3 regions of the Shewanella sp. A22 genome follow, and region 2 is predicted to be linked to each of the others. Evidence: predicted binding sites of a transcription regulator. Region 2 holds the regulator's gene; each other region holds the start of a gene.
The links. The regulator MetJ, encoded in region 2, represses methionine synthesis genes. The targets are predictions, from matches to a motif close to TAGACGTCTAGACGTCTA.

Region 1 (6,596 bases), on a different contig from region 2:
TGATTTAGCGCCAGTGAAAACTGAATGTTGTCACGGACATTTAATGGAGTCAGTAAGTTAAATTGTTGAAATATCACCCCAAGTGACTGACGTCGATATTGGCTCCACTGTTTATCTTGCCATTGCGATACTGAGCACATGCTATCACCTTGGCGGATCAACATGTTGCCACTGTCGATGGTTTCGAAGCCACCAATGATATTAAGTAAAGTACTTTTCCCGCTGCCACTTGGGCCTGTGAGTGCAATCGTTTGACCTTGTTGCAGGGTAAGGTTTACTTGTTGTAGTACTGGATGAAATGACTCACCATCACGAAACCCTTTACTGATGTTCTCTAAGGTGACGATGCTTGTCATAGTCGCTCCATTTTGAATAAACTGACTTAACTGAGTAATGTTATCAATAATATACGCGATATAAGTGGTTTTTGTTCAAAAATAAAAAAAGCGAACCAATGGCTCGCTTAATTGAAGTAAAACAATGAATTAATTACGCATCAATGAGCGAATAAGGTAATTCAATAATTGATAACTGTGAACTTTCATCTTCGGCAACACGCAGTTGAGCGCTATTTTCAGTATCATTAGGCAGTACAGCCGTCAGTAATACCTTATCGCCATATTGGACGCACTCAATAATATTACCACCACGGCGGAAACCGTCTTCAAGGGCAATTTCTAATTGTGTGTCAGTGCTGATATTTTTGCTGCTGGTGCCAGACAAAATATATAACGCACGCTTATTGCCACCGCGGTATTTCATCCGAGCAATCGTTTCTTGGCCCATGTAACAGCCCTTGGTAAAGCTAATGCCATTAATGGCTTGCAGATTACACATTTGTGGTACGTACTGACCAGAATGAGCTGCATCGATGTTTGGATAACCGGCTTTAATTTCTAATGCTTGCCATGCACTGGCATTAAACAACGTTTGTCCAGACTGGCTGATGATGGTTTCTGCTGCCGCATTGTGAATAATGGCAATAAAGCGCTCGTTATCACGAATAATCACACCTTGTTCTACAAGATTGAGTGCTTGTGATACATCACCAAAATGCTCGGTAACAAAAGCTTGGGCTTCTGTTCCTGCAATGCCGATTATTTGATAGTCATTGCTGACATCCGCTAGCTCAGCTTTACTAAATACGGCGTATTTTTGTAACTGAGGTAAATCTAGACTTAAGGTGCTTTTCGGCAGCAACATAAATAGGCTATCGCCCATTGCAAATGTACGGAAACTGGCAAGCATTTTACCTTTAGGATCGCAATGAGCGCCCCATTTCCACTCGTTTTCACCAAGACCAGTGATGTCGGTGGTAACTTGGCCATGAATAAAGCTACGCCCCTGTTCACCGGTGATTTCGATTAACCCCATATGAGTCAAACTAGATAACATTAATGCAGGAGATGTGGCGATGAAATCCCAATCTGGTTGGTTTTCTGAAATGGTCATAACTATCCCTAACGTGAGAATAAGACGGTATGGGTTGAAGTGTAACGGAATAATAGAATGCTCAACAGGGGGGAAAGGTTTTAAAGCCAACAAAAAAGCTACCTTGCGGACTAGGTAGCTTTTTTAGAAAGACAATTAACCCGAGTTAATCACCTATAACGTAGCTTAAAACAATACCCGCGCACGGATGGTGCCTTCAATGGATTTTAATTCAACCAAGGCTTCTTCAGCTTGATCCGAATCGACTTCCATTACCACGTACCCAATTTCAGCTGTGGTTTGAAGGTATTGAGCGGCAATGTTTATGTGCTTCTCAGAAAATGCTTGGTTGATTTTGATCAACACGCCAGGGCGGTTATGGTGAATGTGTAATAAACGTGAGGTACCACTATGCTGCGCTAATGATACTTCTGGGAAGTTAACAGCAGACAGCGTAGAACCGTTGTCTGAGTATTTAACCAGTTTACCAGCCACTTCCACACCGATATTTTCTTGTGCTTCAGCTGTACTGCCGCCAATGTGTGGCGTGAGTAATACATTGTCTAAGCCACGCAGCGGAGTGATAAACTCATCATCATTTGACTTAGGTTCAACAGGAAACACATCAATTGCTGCACCAGCAAGATATTCAGACTTTAGCGCTTGAGCTAAATCTTCAATATCAACTACGGTGCCGCGAGATGCATTAATAAAGAAGCTACCTTGACGCATTTTGGCAAATTCAGATTTGGCGAACATGTCTTTGGTTTGCGGTGTTTCTGGTACATGTAAACTCACGACATCGGCTTGAGCGAGTAAGTCGTCCATTGAATGCACTTGTGATGCATTACCTAATGGTAGTTTATCTTCAATATCAAAGAAAATAACTCTCATGCCTAAGGTTTCAGCCAAAATGCCAAGCTGAGTACCAATGTGGCCGTAACCAATCACACCTAATGTTTTACCTCTCACCTCAACACTGCCATTAGCGCTCTTTAACCAACCACCACGATGCGAGATAGCATTACGTTGTGGAATGCCACGCATTAACATGATGATTTCACCTATCACTAGCTCAGCAACACTACGGGTGTTGGAGAACGGTGCGTTGAAAACCGGAATACCCAATTTTTCAGCGGTAGCTAAATCGACTTGGTTGGTGCCAATGCAAAAACAGCCAACAGCGACGAGTTTTTCTGCATGGTGTAATACTTCTGCGGTAAGCTGAGTGCGGGAGCGTAATCCAACAAAGTGGGCATCTTTGATTGATGCAAGCAAAGCTTCTTCACCTAACGAGGCTTTGTGATATTCAATATTGGTGTAACCTGCACGTTCTAGTACATCAACCGCAGTTTGGTGGACGCCCTCCAACAGCAGGATTTTAATCTTATCCTTGTCAAGCGAGTGTTTCGCCATGATATGGGTACCCTCTTATCATTAAATGGTGCTTAAGCTAATGGTTATACTAATGCTTATACTAATAGTTATGGTATAAATGCGGACTTCTGGCGCATTATCAAAGTAGCACTTTTTTAAGCGCTTGTGGAGGGCTAGATGGCTAAAGTTTATATTCTAATTTGAGAACAATATCTCATTGGAGAGAATTAAGATGAATAGTAAGGTTTTATGGATAGGGATTTATCTATTAGTGCTATTGTGGTCGGTTAGTGCGCCTAAAGATATGTTTACTTGGTGGTTAGAAGCCATCCCGGCATTAATCGCATTACCCATTTTATTTTTCAGCCGAAAAAGCTTTCCGCTGACGACATTAGCTTATGCACTTATTTTAGTGCATTGCTGTGTACTATTTGTGGGTGCGCGTTTTACTTATGCAGAAGTACCGTTATTTGATTGGCTTGCACAAGTGATGGGGAGCGAGCGAAATAATTACGATAAAGTTGGACATTTTGCTCAAGGTTTTATTCCTGTCATTTTAGCCCGTGAAATTTTTATTCGTAAGCAGGTGATGCAGATCGGGGTTTGGTGTCAGTTTTTAGCGGTTTGTTTTGTGCTAGCCTTTTCTGCTTTCTATGAATTAATTGAATGGTGGGTGGCTATTGCTACTGGCGAAAATGCTGAAGCATTTTTAGGGACTCAGGGCTATGTTTGGGATACCCAATCTGACATGTTTTTAGCTTTAGTTGGTGGCATTTGTGGCGTACTATTACTGTCGCCGCTCCACAACAGACAAATAGCGGCCAAAATGGTGGTTAAAGATAATTCTGTTTGATCGGTTGGTCTAGTTCTTCTTGTCACAAATAAGTCAATTGGGTTGCAAAGGTACCGCACTAGTTGATGCTTATCTGTTTTGAGTTAACGCTTAAATTTATGTCATGTAAGTCAAACTGACTATTCATACTTTTGACTTACATAATAGCTGTAGTAACTAGCAAATTTTTACTATGCTTGCTGTATAGAAAAATTTGTCATTATCAAGCATCGTGATAGCGTGACAGATTAACCGCGATTCCCTATGGTTTCGATTAATCTTTATATGATTTAAGTGGTTAAATAATAAGTGAAATGCTCTAATACAACGACATAAAAAGTAAATTATCTGCTCATCCTAAACTGATGGCTAGTTAACGTATTTTATTTACGTGTAGTATATAGCTTCAGGATGTGTTCAAAGCGAGTTGAGCAATTTAAGTACTTTTCAGGGAGAAGAGTGATGAATTCTAATATCGATGAATTGGTGTTTTTACATCAAATCGCTGCACCTTGCCATTTAGCTATTCTTGCTGAATCTATCGGGTTAAAAACTCGAATCGTAAAACATGCTACAGAGTTAGAACTAGAACAAAAATCCAATAATTTTTACTTCATTTCACAAAAAGGTGCAGCTCTAGACAATAAGGGTATTCCCCTATTGGTATCGCGTTTAGTGGCTCATGTCCCCGTTGCACTATACCAAGTTGAACGTGGCTCGCTCGATCAAGAGTCGGCATTGCTTTCTGGTGTTCGTGGCTTATTGTACAGCGACCAACGTATGGATTTAATGCTAACGGGTTTGCGTAAAATGGTGTCAGATGAGTTGTGGTACGACCGCCCATTGATCAGTAAAATTTTTAGACGCTTAGTCCAACAGTTAGATACAGGTGCTGAAATTCCTGCCGTTACGGTTGCCATGCTCCAAAGACTCACAAGCCGAGAAAGAACCATTATTCAACTCGTTTCTAGTGGAGCGCGCAATAAAGAAATCGCCCAGCGTTTGTGTATTAGTGAACATACTGTGAAAGCACATATTTCTTCTATTTTTCGTAAAACCGAATCACGCAACCGAGTTGAGTTATTGCGTTGGGCCCAAACCTATCAAAGCCAAAGCGAATTAGTGACTTAATGTGTTGCTAGGGAGGGAGGATTGGATGCAACAATAAGAGCTGCGGATCCTTTCCATAAGTGAGCATTCTTACTCGCGTTTACCTTTTAAAAGTTTAAGCTAATCAGTACACTGAACTTCTAACAATGTAATGATGGACGTTAAAGATGAGTATTTGGTTTAAGACTGTTACTTTAGAAGATTGTGCTCGTTTAGATGCTGGGATGCAGGGTAAAGGCACCTTAATGCAAACCTTAGGCATTAAAATTACTGAAATTGGCGATGACTATATGGTAGCAACTATGCCTGCCAATCCTTCGATACATAATCCACTGGGTATTGTGCATGGTGGCGCGAATGTCGCACTCGCGGAAACCGTAGCCAGTTATGCCGCCAACTTTGTGGTCGACTTTAATCGTTACTATTGTGTAGGCCAAGAAATCAACGCTAATCATTTAAAAGCATCGCGAAATGGTGAGTTAACGGCAACGGCTAAACCCGTACACTTGGGAAAACGCAGTTCGGTTTGGGAAATCTTGATCCGCAATAGCGCTGGGGAGTTATGCTGTATTTCACGCATGACCGCAGCAGTGGTTGAGCGATAAGTTATTATCATTAATGGTAAGTGGAACCTGCAATCGATCAAGGTTTTTAGTATGTTGAGTCATGTATTATAAATTTACAATGGTTAGCTTATGTAGCCGCCGGTTATCTATTTGGCTATAGTTGGCAGTTTTTCTGCTAATTACAGCGTTAACCTACGTTGTCAGTGGCTTAAATTGTGTATTTGCATTTACTACAAGGAACATCCATGGACAGTATAAATATCTGGGAATGGGTTGGTTATTTAGCTTCAGTCGTTGTAGCTATTTCATTGATGATGTCTAACATTAAGAAATTACGCTGGTGGAACCTACTTGGTGCTGGGTTGTTTGTGGCTTATGGTTTGGCTATTGATGCTATTCCAGTGGCACTGGTTAACTTTTTTATTGTGTTAATTGATGCTTATTATTTGGTTAAGTTATATCGCGATCCGCCCCCACCATCAGAGTAATTAATCTGTTTACTGACAAAGCCAAAATGAAAATTTTGGCTTTTTTATTGCCTGCGGTTACTCGTCATCTATTTTTTCAATTACTGACAATTATCTAAATCGCTTTTAAAGGTTGCCCTTATCTATTTTAATCGTTTTTAATAATTGCGTTAGGCTTCTATTATGTCTCCATCGAGTGATGAGTTGAGTGAGGGAAATCATCATGGCAACAGTTTACGACTTAATTGAGCAGTGGTTAGAAGACCGCGCATAGGAGCAACAAATGAATCAAGGTAATTATTTAACCAGCCAAAATGGCGCCCCAGTAGCAGATGATCAAAATTCAATCTCGGCTGGTGAACGTGGCCCTCTACTTTTACAAGATTGGCATTTAATAGAAAAGCTTGCTCACTTTAATCGTGAACGCATTCCTGAGCGCGTGGTTCATGCTAAAGGAACGGGGGTGTACGGTACATTTACACTAACTAAGGATTTAAGTGAATTTACCATAGCGGATCATTTTAATGGCGCTGGTAAACAAACAGAAACGTTTATACGTTTCTCAACGGTAGGTGGCGAAATGGGCTCCGCTGATGCAGAGCGTGACCCACGTGGTTTTGGTTTACGTTTTTATACTGCACGAGGTAACCATGATATTGTTGGTAATAACACGCCAACATTCTTTATCCGTGATGGTATTAAGTTTCCTGATTTTATTCATACTCAAAAACGTCACCCGCAAACCAATGTAAAAGACCCGCAAGCGATGTGGGACTTTTGGTCGCTAAATCCTGAGTCGATGCATCAAGTGAC
Region 2 (6,596 bases):
CAAAAGCGCACTGTTTGACCTTCAATACCAGTGATGTCACTCAAATTATAACCAAGGGTTAGGCCGTCGAAGTTGAAATTGACTAAGTGACCTGATGGAGTGCCGCCTCTGAGTTCATTTTCACGGTAATGACTTGGTGGGCCGTAGGTAGAAGGACGACGGCCGATAGAAAGATAAGTGCCGCTACCGTTGATGTCTTTCCAGTTAAAATAGGCGCGTTCTACTTTGAGCTCATCGCCACTGGTGCTGCCGCTACTGGTGCCGTCCATGGTGAATGAATTCCATGAGTCAAACACTTTAACTCCTGCTGAGTCGCCCCAGCTCTTAAACATGGTTAAACGGCCTGCAAAGCTGACGTTGTCCCAGACTTTTGCATCAATATTTAGGCGTAATCGTGTGGTGTAAAAGATATCGTTATCAATATCTTGTTGGGTTTTTTGGCCTAGCATCATAGGCATAACCCCTTGTAGCATACCGCTTTGAAATGCGCTGGCTAAATCAGGATTTGCCATCATCATTTGGCCTAATGGTGAGCTGGCACTATTAGGGTCGCCAAACGCGCCTGACATGGCCTTTGCGCCAAAATCAGAAAAGTTGACGTTCATGGCTGGGTTCCAAGTAACATTTTGATAATGTAATGAATGTGCCTTGGTTCTAAAGTCACCTGTAATGGATATTCTGTCTAATGCGGTGTGACGTTCGGTTTTATCAACCCGTGAATTTAAGTCGTCTAGCTCGTCGGTAATGCTGGCAAGCTGCTGTTTAAGATCGGCAATTTTTTGTGCATCTGTGTCTGCCGCTAGGCTAGCGCCACTCATAAAGAGCGCGTTAGCAACAAGTATTGATATAAGAGTTCTCATGGCCTTTCTCCCCCGATTCACCAAAAAAGTAGGTTTATTTGGCAAATTTTTACTGTAAGAATCCCTGAGGCTAAGCCCCACTATTTTTCGGTTTGTTGACTGGCTGATGTTTTCGCTTAAGACGAAAAGCGACTCAGCATTGATGATTTAGCCGCAGGTTGCTGGTTGGTCAGAGTCGGCGGCGTGGTCATACAAGAACTGTTGAATGTCTTTCAGATCTTTTTCTGATAAGGCTTCAAAAACGGCAGGTTTTGCTTTGTGTTTATCGCGAGTAAAAAATCGATCCCATTGGCTCATGGTTTTGGTCATTGGGGTAAGTTCAGGGCCTTCACTGCCAGCACTGTGGCAGGCTTTACATTCTTTTTTGTACAAGTGTTTGCCTTTTTTAGGGTTACCACCATCGGCAGCCATAGCTTGGCTTCCGAATGATAATGCTATGGCGACTGCGATACCAACTTTTACGTATGTGTTCATCATTTTATCCTCATAGAGCTTTTATAGGTGGAGCGTTAGCAACTTGTTTTATTCTTTGCTGTGAATAATGTTACCTAAAAGTAGATAGTGTTAATTTGAAGTAGATCATATCCATGAGAAAAATCTAATTGAAAAAAAGTTAATTGAAAAAAATCTAATGAACTAGTGTGATATTGATCGGTTGCATAGCGGTATTTTGTTTGCTAGGGGAGTGAAAGTGCGGCAATCGCTCTATGTTGTGTTGATATCGTGGGAAACAGATAGCAGAATAATAAATGAGTGCCTAGGCGCGATATTAGTTCATCAATGCGTTGGTTGATTTAATGACTAATACCGTGGCACTGATGCTACACAATATTAGGGTGGCGGTGCGGGTTTTGTTTTTATCGACATGGTTAATTAACTGGCCTGATACCAAGTAACCAGCAACGACCGAGGGTAATAGCATTAACGATAACCACAAGTGTTTTACTTCAACTAAGCCGACGATGGCTAGAATGGCTAAAGCAATTAATGAACTAAATACAAAAAAGGCTGACAATGCAGCTCTAAATTGGTTGGCATCTTGTCCGGCAAGTAAAATGGCCATTGGTGGGCCACCAATGGCAGCTATGTTGCCAAAAATACCTGAAAAAATACCCGCGATGAATAAACTAATGCGATTAATTGGCGCCGTGATTCGATAAACACTCAGGATAACGGCAATAAATACAATAGCGGCAATGATGAGTCCTAAAATAGCTTGAGGGGCAAACATTAATAACCCTGCGCCTAAAAAACCACCTGGCACCCGCCCAAGTAAGGCATATTGCAAGCCATTAAATTGCAGGTGGCCGCGCTCTCTAAATAAGGTCATTGCTGAGATGGAAAACCCCATTACAATAATAGGAACAGGTACAAGTTGGGGGTTAACGATATACAATAGAGGGCTTGCAACAACGGCCAACCCAAAACCAATTAAACTTTGGGTTAGCGCGCCAAAAAAAACGATAACTGATGCCAGTATCAACGTTGTTGGATCGATAAATGACAGCATAAGTTCTCTATAAAAACATCACTGCTTCTTAGGGCAGCTTCTATGTCGGTGAGGTAGAAACTAAATTGTGAGTTATTCGAGTTCTTCCCACTCGATACCCATATCATCCATTAGTTTCTTTGCTTCACTCGGAATACTATCAGGTTCATCTTTTGATAAATCACCGTCGTGAGGTAATGGTTGTCCCGTATATGCATGTAAAAAAGCTTCGCATAGCAGTTCACTATTGGTAGCATGGCGCAGATTATTTATCTGGCGACGCGTACGCTCATCTGTGAGTACTTTTAATACTTTTAAAGGGATAGAAACCGTAATTTTTTTTACTTGTTCATTCTTTTTGCCATGTTCGGCATATGGGCTGATATATTCGCCATTCCATTCAGTCATTAACTTACCCTTAACGATAAATACGCTGCAGATTTTAAACCGTTACAATCTCTAGTCAAATTATTGCTGTTATTTTGTCGTGATTGCAAATAGATTTCTTGATGTTTAGACGTCTAAATGGCTATTCTTGTTGACGGATGAAGAACTCTTCGGTAAATTTGGACGTCTAGACATCTCTTTGTGTGTTTGTGACATTTTAGGAATCCATTATGACTAAGCTTCAAAGCGCCACATTGGCCGTTCGCCAAGGTATTGAAACAGACACACAACATGGTGCTGTAGTACCACCGATTTATTTATCGACCAACTATTCTTTTAATGGTCATCAACACCCTAGGGAATTTGACTACAGTCGGTCGGGTAATCCTACACGCTGCATTTTAGGGGAAGCTCTCGCCAAACTTGAGCAAGGTGCTACCGGTGTGGTGACATGCACTGGCATGGCCGCGATTACATTGGTGACTAGCTTGCTTGGCCCAGATGATTTATTGGTTGTGCCGCACGATTGTTATGGTGGCAGTTATCGTTTATTTACTAATTTGGCCAAAAAAGGCCAATTTAAGCTGTTAGTCGTTGACCAAACCGATGTACAAGCATTGAATCAAGCTATTGCGCAAAAACCTAAAATGGTGTGGTTAGAAACACCATCTAACCCTTTACTGCGTGTGGTCGACATTGTTGAAATTAGTCAAGCTTGCCATGCTGTTGGCGCATTAGTCACGGTAGATAACACCTTTTTGTCTCCAATATTACAGCAACCATTGTTGCTGGGTGCCGACATTGTGATCCATTCAACCACTAAATACATAAATGGTCACAGTGATGTAGTGGGTGGTGCTGTTGTGGCTAAAGATCCTGAATTAGGCGAGTTACTGCATTGGTGGTCTAATACTCTGGGTTTAACAGGTTCAGCATTTGACAGCTACTTAACTTTGCGCGGCTTGCGTACGCTTTCGGTACGCATTCGAGAGCATCAACGCAATGCACAAAAAATAGTTGAGTTGCTTAATAGCAGTCATGTTGTTGCCAAGGTTTACTACCCAGGATTAAAAGACCATCCAGGTCACGAAATTGCGGTAAAACAACAACAAGGCTTTGGCGCTATGTTAAGTTTTGAATTAATTGGCGGCGAGGCTGAAGTCGTGGCCTTTTTACAGGGCTTGTCTTTGTTTAGTATTGCTGAAAGTTTAGGCGGAGTGGAAAGTTTAGTAGCCGTTCCGGCCACAATGACCCATAGAGCAATGGCTCCAGAAGCAAGGCAAGAGGCTGGTATTAAAGAGACTTTATTGAGATTATCTGTAGGTATAGAAGATGCAGATGATCTCCTTGCCGATCTCAATGCAGGGTTAGCCGCCGTCGCGGCAATTAAATAAGCTTAATTTCAGTTTATGTTCGCTGTAGTTTAAGCGAAATAAAGTAAAATAGCAGTCGCACAAAAAAGTCGTAGTTGTTTAAGGAGTTAGTAATGGCGCGAGGTCATTTACATAAGTTTGGTGGTTCTAGTTTAGCGGATGCTGATTGTTATCGCCGTGTTGCTCATATTTTACTTACCCATGGCCATAGTGATGATCTTGTTGTGGTGTCTGCTGCAGGTAAAACCACTAACTTCTTATACAAATTACTGAGTCTGCGTGAAAGTGGTCAATTATGGCAAGAAGAGTTGCAGGTACTTGTGAGCTACCAGCAAACCTTAATTGAACAATTATTGTCAAACGAGCAAGCGCGAGATTTGCGTGAACGTTTATCGACCGATAAATCTCAATTAGTTAGTTTGCTGTCTTTAGAGCAACATAACGATTACCAGCTGAACCAAGTTGTGAGTTTTGGTGAGCGTTGGTCTGCACGTTTAATGGCGGCTTTGTTACGAGAAATGGGGGTGGCAGCGACCCATGTCGATGCGTGTTCTATTTTGGTTGCAGACGAAGGCGCAGTGCCAAATATTTTAGTGCAAGAGTCACGCGATAAAGTACAAGCCTTGCTTGCACAGCATCCACAAGAGCGATTAGTGATCACTGGATTTATCTGTGCGAACCGTCATGGGGATACTTTATTACTTGGCCGCAATGGTTCTGATTTTAGTGCCACCTTGATCGCTAGTTTAGCAGACATTGAGCGGGTAACGATTTGGACCGATGTGGAAGGGGTGTTTAACGCCGACCCCAATAAAATCAATGATGCCAAACTCTTAAAGAGCATGTCGTTAGCAGAAGCAGATCGCCTAGCGCGATTAGGTTCCCCTGTATTACATTCACGGACTTTACAACCTTTATTTAATACTGACGTTAGCCTTGCTGTGCGTTCAAGTTACGCCTCGCATACTGACTTTACCCTTATTGCTCCACTTAGCTCATCTGCCAGCGCACCTGTAGTGACTAACTTAAATGAAGTGGTGTTGTTTAGTTTTAAAACGGACATAGCACTCCAGTCATTACTGGACATATTACATAATGCAGGGTTAACGCCATTAGCATACTGGGAGTTAACACAACATAAATTTGAGCTGGCGTTTACTTTAGAAAGTCAAAAGCAATTGCAGGCGTTATTGGTTAAGCATGGCGCAGAAATGTCGATAGACGAGCTGACCATTCAAACTGATTTAGGCTTGGTAGCACTAGTGAGTGCCGATGCGCATCATTTTAGACGCAGCTTCGCGCGTTTATTAAGCCGTGATGCCAAACCTGTTTATCAAGACTCGCTCAGTTTAGTGACTCTAGTGCCACAGGCTCAAGTGAGCTTGTTAACCCAAAAAGTTCATCGCCGTTGTGCAGGCCCAAGGATGCGTATTGGAGTGTTATTGCTGGGTGTCGGTAATATTGGTGAGGCGTGGATAGACTTATTTAAACGTGCAAGGCCATCGTTAGACCGTGAGTTAGAGGCCTCTGTAGAGTTGATTGGTGTCGTTGGATCGCAAAAAGCATTGATTTCAAATAACGGTATTAATCTCGATAACTGGCAACAAGATTATCAAGCCAATGCTACTAAGTGGGATTATAACAAGCTGTTTGAACAACTAGAACAATTGGCTTGTGATGAAATTGTTGCGTTAGATATTAGTGCTAGCGCGACGTTAACCCTACAGTATCCAGCATTGTTTGCTCGGGGGATTCATGTTGTAAGTGCCAATAAACTTGCGGGTTCCGGGCCGTTACCTTTTTACCGTGAGTTAAAGCAGCAACTGAGTAATCGCCGTTTATTTTGGCGTTATAATGCCAGCTGTGGTGCTGGGTTGCCAATTCAGCATGCTTTGAATGACTTACGAAATAGTGGTGACACTATTGAAGCTGTAGGGGGGATTTTTTCTGGCACCTTATGTTGGCTGTTTGAACATTATGATGGAACTAAACCCTTTTCTGAATTAGTACTACAAGCGCGAAGTTTAGGTATTACCGAACCCGATCCTCGTGACGATTTGTCGGGCCGTGATATGCAACGCAAACTACTTATTTTGGCCCGCGAGATAGGCTTGGCTGTTGAATTAGACGATATTAACCTTAATTCGTTAGTGCCTAAAGATTTGGCAGAGTTATCGCTTGATGACTTTTTAAAGCGTATCAATGAGTTAGATGATGATTTATTACAGCAGTATGTTGCTGCAGCCGAACAAGACAAAGTGCTGCGTTATGTCGCTTCTCTTGAAAAGGTAGAAGGTAAGTTACAAGCTGAAGTGAGTTTGCAGTGGGTTGATAATAATCATCCTTATGCCAATTTAACCCCAGGCGATAATGTGTTTGTTATTCGCAGTGCGTTTTACCAAGGTAATCCATTGATTATTCGTGGACCAGGGGCTGGGCGAGAGGTGACGGCAGCGGCTGTACAGTCAGATTTAGTGCAAATTTGTA
Region 3 (6,596 bases), on a different contig from region 2:
AAAAAGAGATAATAGCGACGTTGTGATGCATCAATCATGTTCTGAGCATCCTTTCTGACTTGCTTGGTAACCATAAAAGTAGCTAATAAGCGGTTTACCGTGTTGTGGGTGACGATTAATCTCGCAACATACGCCAAACACCTCACTAATTTGCCGTTCGGTTAACACATCTGTTGGAGTGCCTTTAGCAATTAATTTCCCCTTATCGAGCAACAATAATTTATCGCACATTGCGCTGGCTAGATTCAAATCATGAATAGACGCAATAACACTAATACCTAAAGATTTAACCAGCTCAAGAATTTGAATCTGATAACGAATATCTAAATGATTGGTCGGTTCATCTAAAATAAGTATTTGAGGCTGTTGCACGATGGCGCGAGCGATCAATGCGCGTTGTTTTTCGCCGCCAGATAACTGCTCATACTGTTGCAGTGCTTTTTGCTGAAGACCCACTTTAGTTAATGCACTTAACACACGCTCACGGTCTTGCGCGGTATTAGGGTCAAACAAGCCTTTATGAGGTATTAACCCCATTGTCACTAATTGTTCGGTTGTGACATCAAAATAATGCGGAGTATCTTGCTGCACTACCGCAATAGTTTGCGCTAACACCTTAGATGAAAACTCACCGATGGGTTTAGAGAAAATGTCAATGTGACCGCTCGTCGGCACAATATAACGATACAAACAACGTAACAAGCTCGACTTACCGGCGCCATTGGGGCCAATTACCCCTAACATTCGGCCCTTAGGCAAACCAAAATGAATATCTGCCAAAATCGTTTTATTATCGACTTGCCAAAAAAGATGATTTACATCCAATACCGATTCAGACATGCAAGTCGCCTCGCCATGTCCAATTTATTAACACATACATCGACTAAATAACTCCCCTAAGTCACCCGCTTAGGTATGAATGTTGAGGTGATTCAAAGCTGGTATCTGACTTATGTACCAATACATCATTGGTCCACCTACAGTTGCGGGGACAGTTTGGGCTTATCCCAATTCCCAATACCTTGAAAAACACAATCATTAAGGCGCTGGCATTGTCGCCGTTTGTGGCCAATGCAATGTAAAGCATACCTTGGGTTGAAGTGCTTGAAAGCTAGATGAAAACGCATCACTGTCGCTCTGCTCAGTCCAAAACACATCAAGCGACATAATAGCAGCATAGGGGATGGCAAGGTTAGCAAATAATCCATTGGTTTTCCCCGCATTAAGCACATACCCCATAATGCATCGCATTACGCCTCCATGGGTTACCACCAATGCTTGCGGTATTGACGCATCGGCGTCATCCTGTTGAATTAACGCTTGCTGCAAATGGTCTACAATGGTCATTAATCCCTGTTTAACCCGCTCAGCAAAATCGACCACGCTCTCACCTTTATCAGGGGTGTTTTCAACCTTCCATGGGTCCTGCCAATAGGCATCAAACTGGCTTGGGTTTGCACGATAAATATCATCAAATGCTTGGCCATCCCATACACCAAAGTTAATCTCTTGCAAGTCTGACAAAAGGTGCAAAGGCAACGCTAATTGTTGTGACGCTTTGGTAGCAAACGTTTGGCAACGCACTAAAGGCGAGCTAAAAATATGGCTTATGGGTCGCGGCATGCAAGCAAAAGCATGGCACATTTTGTCGTGCCCTTGTGGCGTTAATGCTACATCTATTTGGCCACGCGCAATTTCACCGCCTTCACACTCGCCGTGACGTAAAAACACTATCTTGGCTTGTTTCATTTAAATAAACCTCAACTCAGAATAATAAACGCTAATCAGCCTTGCTCTGACAGTAAAATTTCGCGTACTATGGACGTCTATACGTTTATATGTCCAAAATACCATCTTAATAGATAATCATTTAGCATGATAATCATTGTACACAACAAATATAAGTAACTTGATAGGCAAGTGTTATATGAAAATGTTGTACACAACAATAATGTTATCGCCCTACTATTGTAAAAATAAGGGTATGCTTATCTCAATCAAGGTATCAAGCAACATAGTGATAAAAAGGTAACTGTTATGGCGAAATCGACTTCTTACAGTCAAACACTTAAACAACTTAATGCATTGTTAGCGCAGCGTATTGTGATTCTAGATGGCGCCATGGGCACCATGATCCAAGACTATAAGTTGGAAGAAGAAGATTATCGTGGCGAGCGTTTTAAAGATTGGCATTGCGATGTTAAAGGCAACAATGACTTATTAGTACTCAGCCAACCGCAAATCATTAAAGATATTCATACTCAGTACCTGTTAAACGGTGCCGACATTATTGAAACCAACACCTTTAATGCCACCACCATTGCCATGGCCGACTACGATATGCAGTCACTGGCCGCTGAAATTAACCTTGCTGGCGCCCGAGTCGCCCGCCAAGCAGCAGATGAAGTAGCAGCACAAACCGGTTCACCACGTTATGTTGCCGGCGTATTAGGCCCAACCAACCGTACCTGTTCTATCAGTCCAGACGTTAACGACCCTGGGTTTCGTAATGTCAGTTTCGATCAATTAGTTGAAGCTTATGTCGAATCAACCAGCGCCTTAATTGAAGGCGGTGCCGATATCATTATGGTTGAAACCATTTTTGATACCTTAAACGCCAAAGCCGCCCTGTTTGCGATTGAAAAAGTATTCGATCAACTTGGCGATCGCTTACCTGTCATGATCTCGGGCACGATTACCGACGCATCAGGCCGCACACTAACCGGCCAAACAACCGAAGCCTTTTATAACTCTTTACGCCACATCAAGCCGTTATCGATTGGCCTTAACTGCGCCCTTGGGCCAAAAGAGTTGCGTCCGTACGTTGAAGAATTGTCACGTATTGCCGAATGTTATGTTTCCGCCCACCCTAATGCTGGCTTACCCAACGAATTTGGCGGCTATGATGAAACCCCAGAAGAAATGGCCGAAGTCATTAATCAATGGGCGCAAGAAGGCATGCTCAATATTGTCGGTGGTTGTTGTGGCAGTACACCGGCTCACATTAGTGCCATTCGTGAAGCTGTACTCCGACACGAACCAAGACAGATCCCAGATCTTCCAGTCGCGTGTCGTTTATCGGGCCTAGAGCCACTCACCATCGATAAAAACTCGCTATTTGTTAACGTTGGCGAGCGCGCTAACGTGACCGGTTCGGCTAAATTTTTACGCTTAATTAAAGAAGAAAAGTTCGAAGAAGCGTTAGATGTCGTGCGCGAGCAAGTTGAAAACGGCGCGCAAATTATCGACGTCAACATGGACGAAGGTATGCTTGATGGCGTGGCGTCAATGGCGAAGTTTTTAAACTTAATCGCCTCTGAGCCCGACATCTCTCGCGTGCCAATCATGATTGACTCATCAAAATGGGAAGTAATAGAAGCGGGCCTTAAATGCGTTCAAGGCAAGTCGATTGTTAACTCTATTTCGATGAAAGAAGGCGAAGCCAAGTTTATTGAGCAAGCGACCTTAGTGAAACGCTATGGCGCTGCTGCCATTGTTATGGCCTTTGACGAAGACGGCCAAGCCGATACGCGTGAACGTAAAACCCAAATTTGTACCCGTGCTTATCGCATTTTGGTCGATGTTGTTGGCTTTCCACCAGAAGACATTATTTTCGACCCTAACATTTTCGCCATTGCCACCGGTATTGATGAACACGACAACTATGCCGTCGACTTTATCGAATCGATAAAAGATATCAAAGCCACCCTGCCACACGCAATGATCTCCGGTGGCGTGTCTAACGTGTCATTCTCGTTCCGTGGTAACAACCCAGTACGCGAAGCCATTCACGCGGTATTTTTATACCATGCCATTCAAGCAGGCATGGACATGGGTATTGTTAACGCAGGTCAGTTAGCCATATACGATGATATTGACCCAGAGCTCAAAAAGCGGGTTGAAAACGTAGTCCAAAACTTACCTTGCCCGGTTGCCGACTCAAGCAATACCGAACAACTACTCGACATCGCTGAAAGCTTTAGAGGCGACGGCTCACAAGTGGCCAAAAAAGAAGACTTAGCATGGCGCAGTTGGCCGGTGTCGCAACGTTTGTCACACGCATTGGTCAAAGGCATTACCGAATTTATTGATGAAGACACCGAAGCTGCCCGCCAAGAAGCGGTGCGCCCGCTCGATGTGATTGAAGGGCCGTTGATGGACGGCATGAACGTGGTCGGCGACTTATTTGGCGCGGGTAAAATGTTCTTACCGCAAGTGGTCAAATCGGCTCGGGTAATGAAAAAAGCCGTCGCTTACCTTAATCCTTATATTGAACTTGAAAAGGTGGCTGGCCAGTCAAACGGGCGAATTTTAATGGTCACCGTAAAAGGCGATGTGCATGACATCGGTAAAAATATCGTCGGCGTGGTACTGGCTTGTAACGGCTACGAAGTGGTCGATCTTGGGGTTATGGTATCGGTCGATAAAATTCTCGATGCAGTAAAAGAGCATAATATCGACATCATCGGCATGTCAGGTTTAATCACCCCAAGCTTGGATGAAATGGTTCACAACGTGAAAACCTTCCACCGTGAAGGCTTAACCATCCCTGCAATTATTGGTGGGGCAACCTGCTCTAAAATTCATACTGCGGTAAAAATAGCACCGCATTATCCACACGGTGCCATTTACATTGCCGATGCATCACGTGCTGTGCCTATGGTGTCGAAACTGGTTAACAACGAAACACGTCAAGCCACCATCGACGAAACCTACGCAGAATACGATATAATGCGTGAAAAACGTTTGTCGCAAACCAAGCGTAAAACAATTGTATCGATTGAAGCTGCGCGCGAAAATCGTTGCAAACACGACTGGGACAGCTACACCCCATTCACGCCTAATGTATTAGGCCGACAAGTGTTTGATGACTATCCGCTAAAAGACTTAGTTGAACGCATCGACTGGACACCGTTCTTTAGAAGCTGGGAGCTGCACGGTCATTACCCAGAAATTTTAAATGACAAAGTCGTTGGTGAAGAAGCGGTTAAATTATTTGCCGATGGCCAAGCCATGTTGAAGCAAATTATTGCTGAAAAGTGGCTTACCGCCAAAGCAGTAATCGGTTTATTCCCAGCCAATACCGTCAACCATGACGACATTGAACTGTATACTGATGAAAGCCGCACCACATTGGAAATGACCACTCATCATCTACGTATGCAGCTTGAACGTGTCGGTAACGACAACTTCTGTTTATCAGACTTTGTTGCACCAAAAGATTCAGGCGTTGCTGATTACATGGGCGGTTTTGCGGTAACGACGGGGCACGGTATTGATGAACATGTAGCTCGGTTTGAAGCCAATCACGATGACTACAACGCGATTATGCTTAAATGCTTAGCAGACCGTTTAGCCGAAGCTTTTGCCGAGCGCATGCACGAACGTGTTCGTAAAGAGTTTTGGGGTTATGCTGCGGATGAAGTACTCGACAATGAAGCGTTAATTCGCGAACGTTATAAAGGCATTCGCCCTGCACCAGGTTACCCAGCATGCCCAGACCACACTGAGAAAGGCTTATTATGGGATTTACTCAAACCCGATGAAACGATTGATTTGAACATCACCGAAAGCTTTGCCATGTACCCAACCGCTGCCGTTTCTGGCTGGTACTTTGCCCATCCTAAATCACGCTATTTTGGCGTGACCAATATTGGTAAAGATCAGGTTGAAGACTACGCTAAGCGTAAAGGCATGACGCTAGAAGAGACTGAGCGATGGTTGGCACCTATATTGGATTATGATCCAGAATAGAGAGCTATCCTGAATAAAGAGTACTCCCAATTAGGGAGTATTCCCGAATAGAGAGTGATTAAAAATAAAGAGTAACCTTGAGTCATCACGGTTACTCTTTTTTATGTCCAAACTTAGTTTGGATTAAGCTCACAAGGTCCCATCCGACACGGGCCTGCGACCACCAACCTAGCGGTGCTTCGCCCACACCAGACCAAAAGAAAGCCAAAGGTACCTCTCTCATGGATCACTCAACCAGATTGTTGCCCGAGGACTTTGACTTGTTTGGATACTATTATTGATAAGTGCTGCCATTGTGTTTTAGCCAGCCGCCTGGGTGTTGTCCGCGTGGATCGTGATGAGTCCAATGGATGACGCCACCTTTGTTATTAAATTCATAAACACCGTAAAACTCGACCGTATCGCCAACATTTAGGCCATCTATCCGTGATGCTAAATCAATATTATGGGCAACGAGTAAGGTGGTACCGCTGGCTATTTTCAAAATAAATCGTTGGTGGCGACTGCCTTTTAGATCATCGGCGAGCACTTTTATCACCTCACCAGCCCCAGCTACCTGAGCATTACTCTGTTGATTATCAATGGCATTTTGTAACGTACTATCACTGCCAGTGGTATAGCCAGCATAAACGTTTTGTACAATTTGAGTGGTTTCAACGTTTTTGCCTAAATAGCCAAATAACGCAATACCAAGTAAGCAGATAACTAAGATTTTTTTCATGTTTATCAAATCCTTTTAAACAACAATCAAAATGATGTTAAGCCAAAAACGCGATAGTTTATCGCGTTTTTGATGAGTAATCTCATGTCCAAAATCTATTTTATTGATTCTAGCCATTGAT

Region 1: the regulator MetJ is predicted to act here: its motif matches at 2,975-2,992, upstream of serA (phosphoglycerate dehydrogenase).
Region 3: the regulator MetJ is predicted to act here: its motif matches at 1,820-1,837, upstream of metH (methionine synthase).

The regions. Positions count from the first base shown of each region.
Region 1 covers NZ_JBSQBN010000041.1:10,786-17,381, forward strand. The annotation lists gene ACWXWT_RS09575 (ABC transporter ATP-binding protein) at 1-356, opposite strand, end outside; gene ygfZ (tRNA-modifying protein YgfZ) at 490-1,452, opposite strand; gene serA (phosphoglycerate dehydrogenase) at 1,618-2,847, opposite strand; gene ACWXWT_RS09590 (DUF2238 domain-containing protein) at 3,041-3,661, shown strand; gene ACWXWT_RS09595 (response regulator transcription factor) at 4,103-4,771, shown strand; gene ACWXWT_RS09600 (PaaI family thioesterase) at 4,918-5,355, shown strand; gene ACWXWT_RS09605 (YgjV family protein) at 5,562-5,804, shown strand; gene katB (catalase KatB) at 6,067-6,596, shown strand, end outside.
Region 2 covers NZ_JBSQBN010000013.1:32,273-38,868, reverse strand. The annotation lists gene ACWXWT_RS04355 (DUF3373 domain-containing protein) at 1-860, opposite strand, end outside; gene ACWXWT_RS04350 (c-type cytochrome) at 1,008-1,337, opposite strand; gene ACWXWT_RS04345 (sulfite exporter TauE/SafE family protein) at 1,630-2,370, opposite strand; gene metJ (met regulon transcriptional regulator MetJ) at 2,443-2,757, opposite strand; gene metB (cystathionine gamma-synthase) at 2,967-4,130, shown strand; gene ACWXWT_RS04330 (bifunctional aspartate kinase/homoserine dehydrogenase II) at 4,223-6,596, shown strand, end outside.
Region 3 covers NZ_JBSQBN010000049.1:5,399-11,994, reverse strand. The annotation lists gene ACWXWT_RS10685 (FecCD family ABC transporter permease) at 1-38, opposite strand, end outside; gene ACWXWT_RS10680 (ABC transporter ATP-binding protein) at 31-840, opposite strand; cobalamin riboswitch at 920-1,040, opposite strand; gene ACWXWT_RS10675 (histidine phosphatase family protein) at 1,039-1,749, opposite strand; gene metH (methionine synthase) at 2,038-5,754, shown strand; gene ACWXWT_RS10665 (hypothetical protein) at 5,846-5,977, opposite strand; gene ACWXWT_RS10660 (DUF3465 domain-containing protein) at 6,029-6,475, opposite strand; gene trxC (thioredoxin TrxC) at 6,571-6,596, opposite strand, start outside.